2 regions of the Streptomyces sp. NPDC091279 genome follow, and region 1 is predicted to be linked to the other one. Evidence: predicted binding sites of a transcription regulator. Region 1 holds the regulator's gene; the other holds the start of a gene.
The links. Region 1 encodes HrcA, which represses chaperone genes, less so after heat shock. Its sites were predicted from a motif close to TTNGCACTCNGNNNNNCNGAGTGCNAA; they were not measured.
Positions count from the first base shown of each region.

Region 2: the regulator HrcA is predicted to act here: its motif matches at 1,593-1,619, upstream of groL (chaperonin GroEL).

Region 1 is NZ_JBIVVA010000007.1:139,294-142,701, forward strand. It holds gene ACIQOU_RS19075 (DUF3097 domain-containing protein) at 1-561, opposite strand, end outside; gene ACIQOU_RS19080 (MBL fold metallo-hydrolase) at 596-1,318, opposite strand; gene hrcA (heat-inducible transcriptional repressor HrcA) at 1,454-2,470, shown strand; gene dnaJ (molecular chaperone DnaJ) at 2,471-3,408, shown strand, end outside.
Region 2 is NZ_JBIVVA010000012.1:311,489-314,896, forward strand. It holds gene thrC (threonine synthase) at 1-341, shown strand, start outside; gene ACIQOU_RS29430 (MoaD/ThiS family protein) at 471-746, shown strand; gene ACIQOU_RS29435 (cold-shock protein) at 1,163-1,366, shown strand; gene groL (chaperonin GroEL) at 1,783-3,405, shown strand.

The sequences.
Region 1 (3,408 bases):
CACCACCAGGGCGTGTGCGCTGGTGACCTGCTCGGCGATGCGCCACTCCTTGGTGCCCGGCACCAGGTGGTCGACGAGGATGCCGAGGCGGGCGTCCGGGCCCGGCGCGAACTCGGCGACGATCGACGGCAGGTCGTCCACCCCCTCCAGGTACTCCACGACGACGCCCTCGATGCGCAGGTCGTCGCCCCACACCCGTTCGACCAGTTCCGCGTCGTGCCGGCCCTCGACGTAGATGCGCCCGGCCCGCGCCACCCGCGCGCGGGCCCCGGGCACGGCCACCGAACCGGACGCCGTGCGCGCCGGGCGCCTCGGCCCCGACGCGGGGCGGACGAGGGTCACCACCCGGCCCTCCAGGAGGAAGCCGCGGGGTTCCAGCGGGAACACCCGGTGGGCGCCGAAGCGGTCCTCCAGGGTCACCGTGCCCGCCTCGCAGCGGATCACCGCCCCGCAGAAACCGGTGCCGGGCTCCTCCACCACCAGACCGGGGTCGGCCGGGACCTCCGGGGCGGGCTTGGGCTTCTTCCACGGCGGGGTCAGGTCGGCGGAGTACTGGCGCATTCGGATGACGATAGGAGAACCACGCCGACCCCGGTCACGACACGCCGAAACGCGCCGCCAGCCTGTCCCGTTGCGCCCGCACGAACCCCGCGTCCACCACCGCACCGTGACCGGGCACATACAGCGCGTCCTCGCCGCCCAGCGCGAGCAGCCGGTCGAGCGCCGCCGGCCACGCGGACGGAACGGCGTCCGGGCCCGCCTGCGGTTCACCCGACTCCTCGACCAGGTCGCCGCAGAACACCGTCGCGGGCGACCCCGGCACCAGCACCGCGAGGTCATGCGCGGTGTGGCCCGGGCCGACCCTCGCCAGAAGCACCCGCCGGCCGCCGCCCAGGTCGAGTTCCAGCTCGCCGGAGACCAGCCGGCCGGGCGGCACCAGAGCGCCCGCAGCCTCGGCGGCGACCCGCGCGTCAAGGCCGTTGCGTACCGCGTCCGCCCGGATCTCCGCCACGCCCTGCGCGAACACGGCGTCCAGACCCGCCGCCCCGAACACCTGCGCGTCCGCGAACGCCGGTGCCCCGAAGACATGGTCGAAATGAGCGTGTGTCAGCGCGAGATGAGTCACACGGCACCCCGCGAGCGCCTCGGCCCGCTCCCGGACCGACGCCCCCTCCACCAGGCTCGACCCCGCGTCGACCACCAGCGCCGCCGTGTCCCCCGCCACCAGCCCCGCCGTGCAGTCCCAGCCCGGCAGCCGGCACCGGCCGACCCCGTCCGCCAACCGTTCCCACCCCAGCTCTTCCCAAGTCACCGTCATACGGCGACGCTAGCGGTGGTGGGCCGACCTTGCCCCGGGTGCACCTCACCGCCGTACACTGGGCCCCGGCACGCTGGCACTCGCACGCGCTGAGTGCCAGGCAGGTAACAGGGGAAGAGTCTGGAGGTGGGCGCGATGCTGAACGAACGACGGCTTCAGGTGCTGCGCGCCATCGTCCAGGACTACGTCGGCACCGAGGAGCCGGTCGGCTCGAAAGCGCTGACCGAACGGCACAACCTCGGCGTCTCCCCGGCCACCGTGCGCAACGACATGGCCGCCCTGGAGGACGAGGGCTTCATCGCCCAGCCGCACACCAGCGCCGGACGCATCCCCACCGACAAGGGCTACCGGCTCTTCGTCGACAAGCTGGCCGGCGTCAAACCGATGTCGGGCCCCGAGCGGCGCGCCATCCACCACTTCCTCGACGGCGCCGTCGACCTGGACGACGTCGTCGCCCGCACGGTGCGGCTGCTCGCGCAGCTGACCCGGCAGGTCGCCGTCGTGCAGTACCCGTCGCTGACCCGTTCCACGGTCCGGCACGTGGAACTGCTCTCGCTGGCCCCGGCCCGCCTGATGCTGGTGCTCATCACCGACACCGGACGGGTCGAACAGCGGATGGTCGACTGCCCGGCGCCGTTCGGCGAGTCCTCGCTCGCCGATCTGCGGGCCCGGCTCAACAGCCGGGTCGCCGGGCGGCGCTTCACCGACGTGCCCACCCTCGTCGAGGACCTCCCCGAGGCCTTCGACCTGGAGGACCGGGGCACGGTCTCGACGGTGCTCTCCACCCTCCTGGAGACGCTCGTCGAGGAGAACGAGGAGCGGCTGATGATCGGCGGCACCGCCAATCTCACCCGCTTCGGACATGACTTTCCTCTCGTGATCCGTCCCGTCCTGGAGGCCCTGGAGGAACAGGTCGTTCTCCTCAAACTCCTGGGCGAGGCGGGGGATTCGGGCATGACCGTACGCATCGGTCACGAGAACGCCTACGAGGGACTCAACTCCACGTCCGTGGTGTCGGTCGGCTACGGTTCGGGCGGCGAGGCAGTAGCCAAGCTCGGCGTGGTCGGCCCGACCCGCATGGATTACCCGGGAACGATGGGAGCGGTACGCGCAGTGGCACGGTACGTCGGACAGATCCTGGCGGAGTCGTAAGTGGCCACGGACTACTACGCCGTTCTCGGCGTGCGCCGCGACGCTTCGCAGGATGAGATCAAGAAGGCCTTCCGGCGGCTCGCACGCGAGCTGCATCCGGATGTGAATCCGGACCCGAAGACCCAGGAGCGGTTCAAGGAGATCAACGCCGCCTACGAGGTGCTCTCCGACCCGCAGAAGAAGCAGGTCTACGACCTCGGCGGCGACCCCCTCTCGCAGGCGGGCGGCGGAGGCGCGGGCGGCTTCGGCGCGGGCGGCTTCGGGAACTTCTCGGACATCATGGACGCGTTCTTCGGAACGGCGTCGCAGCGGGGCCCGCGCTCGCGGACCCGGCGCGGCCAGGACGCCATGATCCGCCTGGAGGTCGAGCTGGACGAGGCGGCCTTCGGCACCACGAAGGACCTCCAGGTCGACACGGCCATCGTCTGCACCACGTGCAGCGGCGAAGGGGCCGCGCCCGGCACCAGCGCCCAGACCTGCGACATGTGCCGCGGCCGGGGCGAGGTGTCCCAGGTGACCCGGTCCTTCCTCGGCCAGGTCATGACCTCGCGGCCCTGCCCGCAGTGCCAGGGCTTCGGCACGGTCGTCCCGACGCCGTGCCCGGAGTGCGCCGGGGACGGGCGGGTGCGGTCGCGGCGCACGCTCACGGTGAAGATTCCGGCCGGTGTCGACAACGGCACGCGGATTCAGCTCGCCGGTGAGGGGGAGGTGGGGCCGGGAGGTGGTCCCGCCGGTGACCTGTACGTCGAGATCCATGAACTCCCGCATGCCATGTTCCAGCGGCGGGGGGATGATCTGCACTGCACGGTCACCCTGCCGATGACGGCCGCCGCGCTGGGCACGAAGGTTCCTCTGGAGACCCTGGACGGCCTCGAAGAGGTCGACATCCGTCCCGGGACCCAGTCGGGGCAGTCCATTCCGCTGCACCAGCGGGGCGT
Region 2 (3,408 bases), on a different contig from region 1:
TCGCCAAGTCGCTGGCCATCGGCAACCCGGCCGACGGGCCGTACGTGCTCGACATCGCGCGGCGGACGGGGGGTGCGGTGGAGGACGTCACGGATGAGCAGGTCGTCGACGCGATCAAGCTGCTCGCCCGTACGGAGGGGATTTTCGCCGAGACGGCGGGTGGGGTGACGGTGGGGGTCACCAAGAAGCTGCTGGAGAGCGGGCTGCTCGATCCGACGTTGACCACGGTGGTGCTCAATACCGGTGATGGGCTCAAGACGCTGGACGCGGTGGCGGGGACGGGGCTGAGTGCGACGATTCGGCCCAGCCTGGAATCGTTCCGTGAAGCTGGGCTTGCCTAGTTTCGTCGTTGTCGTCTGCGGGCCGGTGGGGCTTCTCGCGCCCGCGCGGCGGCAGCCGCATATCGAACACAGCCCCGCGCCCCTGAAAGCCACAAGCCAAAAAGCCTGCTTCCGACCGGAGGTTCTCCTGTGAGCGTTAGTGTCCGTATCCCCACTATTCTGCGTACCTATACCGGGGGCCAGGCTGAGGTGACGGCCGAGGGGAGCACCCTCGGTGAGGTCATTGCTGATCTGGAGAAGAACCATTCCGGGATTTCTGGGCGGGTTCTGGATGACAAGGGTGCGTTGCGGCGGTTCGTCAACGTGTATGTGAACGACGACGACGTCCGGTTCGAGCAGGGGCTTGAGACCGCGACGCCGGACGGCGCGGGCGTCTCGATCATCCCGGCGGTCGCCGGCGGCTGACCGGGCCACCGAGAGTTCACCGAATTGCCCTCCCCGGGAGAGAACCGGAGGGGGCAATTCTGCATGGTTGAGCACGGTAGGATTGGGGAACCCGCACCATTCCGCACACCGCGCCCCGACGGGTTCCGGCTCGCCGCGCGACAAGATGTAGCCAAAGTGTGCGGGACTTTTGCGCGCCTTGTGCCTTTTGCCGGGCCCGACTTGCCCTGAATTGAGTTGAATTCTCGCAACATTCCGGACCCCGGCCGTCCAGAATTCTCGTCCGATTGACCTGTTGCAGAGGGCAGTTGGGCAGATACATTCGGCCGCGGTCGACGCGTTCCGGCGCACGCCCCCAGTGCCAACGGTGGGTGGAGGTCTGACCCGGGTCCGCGAAGTGCGGGTCTGTGCAAGGGCCAGTAATAGGGGAGTTGGGCATGGCTCAGGGCACCGTCAAGTGGTTCAACGCGGAGAAGGGGTACGGCTTCATCGCGGTCGACGGTGGTGCGGATGTTTTCGTCCACTACAGCGCGATCCAGATGGACGGGTACCGCACCCTGGAAGAAGGCCAGCGGGTGGAGTTCGAGATCTCGCAGGGCCAGAAGGGCCCGCAGGCCGACATGGTTCGCGTCGCCGCCTGATCGCGCGACCAGCCGAATCAACCGCAGGCGACGTCTTCTGCCGAAGGGCCCGCACCTCCAGGGGTGCGGGCCCTTCGGTCTGCGTTTTCCCAGGCACGTTCCCGGCCGCGTTCCCAGGCACGTTCCCGGCCGTGTCGCCACGTGCGCCCCTCGCGCGCCCCTCCCGCACGGCCCGTGCGCCGACCGTTCGCCCTCCGCGCAGTCACCGGCCGATCCTCGGTAGGCGCTTGCACTCGCATGGGTCGAGTGCTAATCATTGGCGTTAGCACTCTGAAGGTGAGAGTGACAACGAAGGACCGGGTCGGTGAGGCCCGCAGGCCGGGTGGGGCAAGGAACCACACGGTGTGCGTGCCGTCCGTCGCGGGCGCGGGCGCGGTCCGAAGGAATCACCCCCAGTCCTGGAGGGACCACTTCACATGGCCAAGATCATCGCGTTCGACGAGGAGGCACGGCGCGGCCTCGAGCGCGGCATGAACCAGCTCGCGGACGCCGTCAAGGTGACGCTCGGCCCCAAGGGCCGCAACGTCGTCCTCGAGAAGAAGTGGGGCGCCCCCACGATCACCAACGATGGTGTCTCCATCGCCAAGGAGATCGAACTCGAAGACCCGTACGAGAAGATCGGCGCCGAGCTGGTCAAGGAAGTCGCCAAGAAGACGGACGACGTCGCCGGCGACGGTACGACCACCGCCACCGTTCTCGCCCAGGCCCTCGTCAAGGAAGGCCTGCGCAACGTCGCCGCCGGTGCCAACCCGATGGCCCTCAAGCGCGGCATCGAGAAGGCCGTCGAGGCCGTCTCCGCCGCCCTCCTTGAGCAGGCGAAGGATGTCGAGACCAAGGAGCAGATCGCTTCGACGGCCTCCATCTCCGCCGCCGACACCCAGATCGGCGAGCTGATCGCCGAGGCCATGGACAAGGTCGGCAAGGAAGGCGTCATCACCGTCGAGGAGTCCCAGACCTTCGGTCTGGAGCTGGAACTCACCGAGGGCATGCGCTTCGACAAGGGCTACATCTCGGCGTACTTCGCCACCGACATGGAGCGGATGGAGGCGTCGCTCGACGACCCGTACATCCTCATCGCCAACTCCAAGATCGGCTCCGTCAAGGACCTGCTCCCGCTCCTGGAGAAGGTCATGCAGTCGGGCAAGCCGCTGCTGATCATCGCCGAGGACGTCGAGGGCGAGGCCCTGTCGACCCTGGTCGTCAACAAGATCCGCGGCACCTTCAAGTCCGTCGCCGTCAAGGCCCCGGGCTTCGGCGACCGCCGCAAGGCCATGCTCGGCGACATCGCCATCCTCACGGGCGGCGAGGTCATCTCCGAGGAGGTCGGCCTCAAGCTGGAGAACGCGACCCTGGACCTCCTGGGCCGCGCCCGCAAGGTCGTCATCACCAAGGACGAGACGACCATCGTCGACGGCTCCGGTGACAGCGACCAGGTCCAGGGCCGGGTCAACCAGATCCGCGCCGAGATCGAGAACAGCGACTCGGACTACGACCGCGAGAAGCTCCAGGAGCGTCTGGCCAAGCTCGCCGGTGGCGTCGCCGTCATCAAGGCCGGTGCCGCGACCGAGGTCGAGCTCAAGGAGCGCAAGCACCGCATCGAGGACGCCGTTCGCAACGCGAAGGCGGCCGTCGAGGAGGGCATCGTCGCCGGTGGTGGCGTGGCCCTGCTCCAGGCCACCGCGGTGTTCGAGAAGCTGGAGCTCGAAGGTGACGAGGCGACCGGCGCCAACGCCGTGAAGCTCGCCCTGGAGGCCCCGCTCAAGCAGATCGCCGTCAACGGCGGCCTTGAGGGCGGCGTCGTCGTGGAGAAGGTGCGCAACCTGGCCGTCGGCCACGGTCTGAACGCCGCCACGGGCGAGTACGTCGACATGATCGCCGAGGGCATCATCGACCCGGCGAAGGTCACGCGTTCCGCTCTTCAGAACGCCGCGTCCATCGCCGCGCTCTTCCTCACCACCGAGGCCGTCATCGCCGACAAGCCGGAGAAGGCCGCTGCCGCCGCTCCGGGTGGCATGCCCGGCGGTGACATGGACTTCTGATCC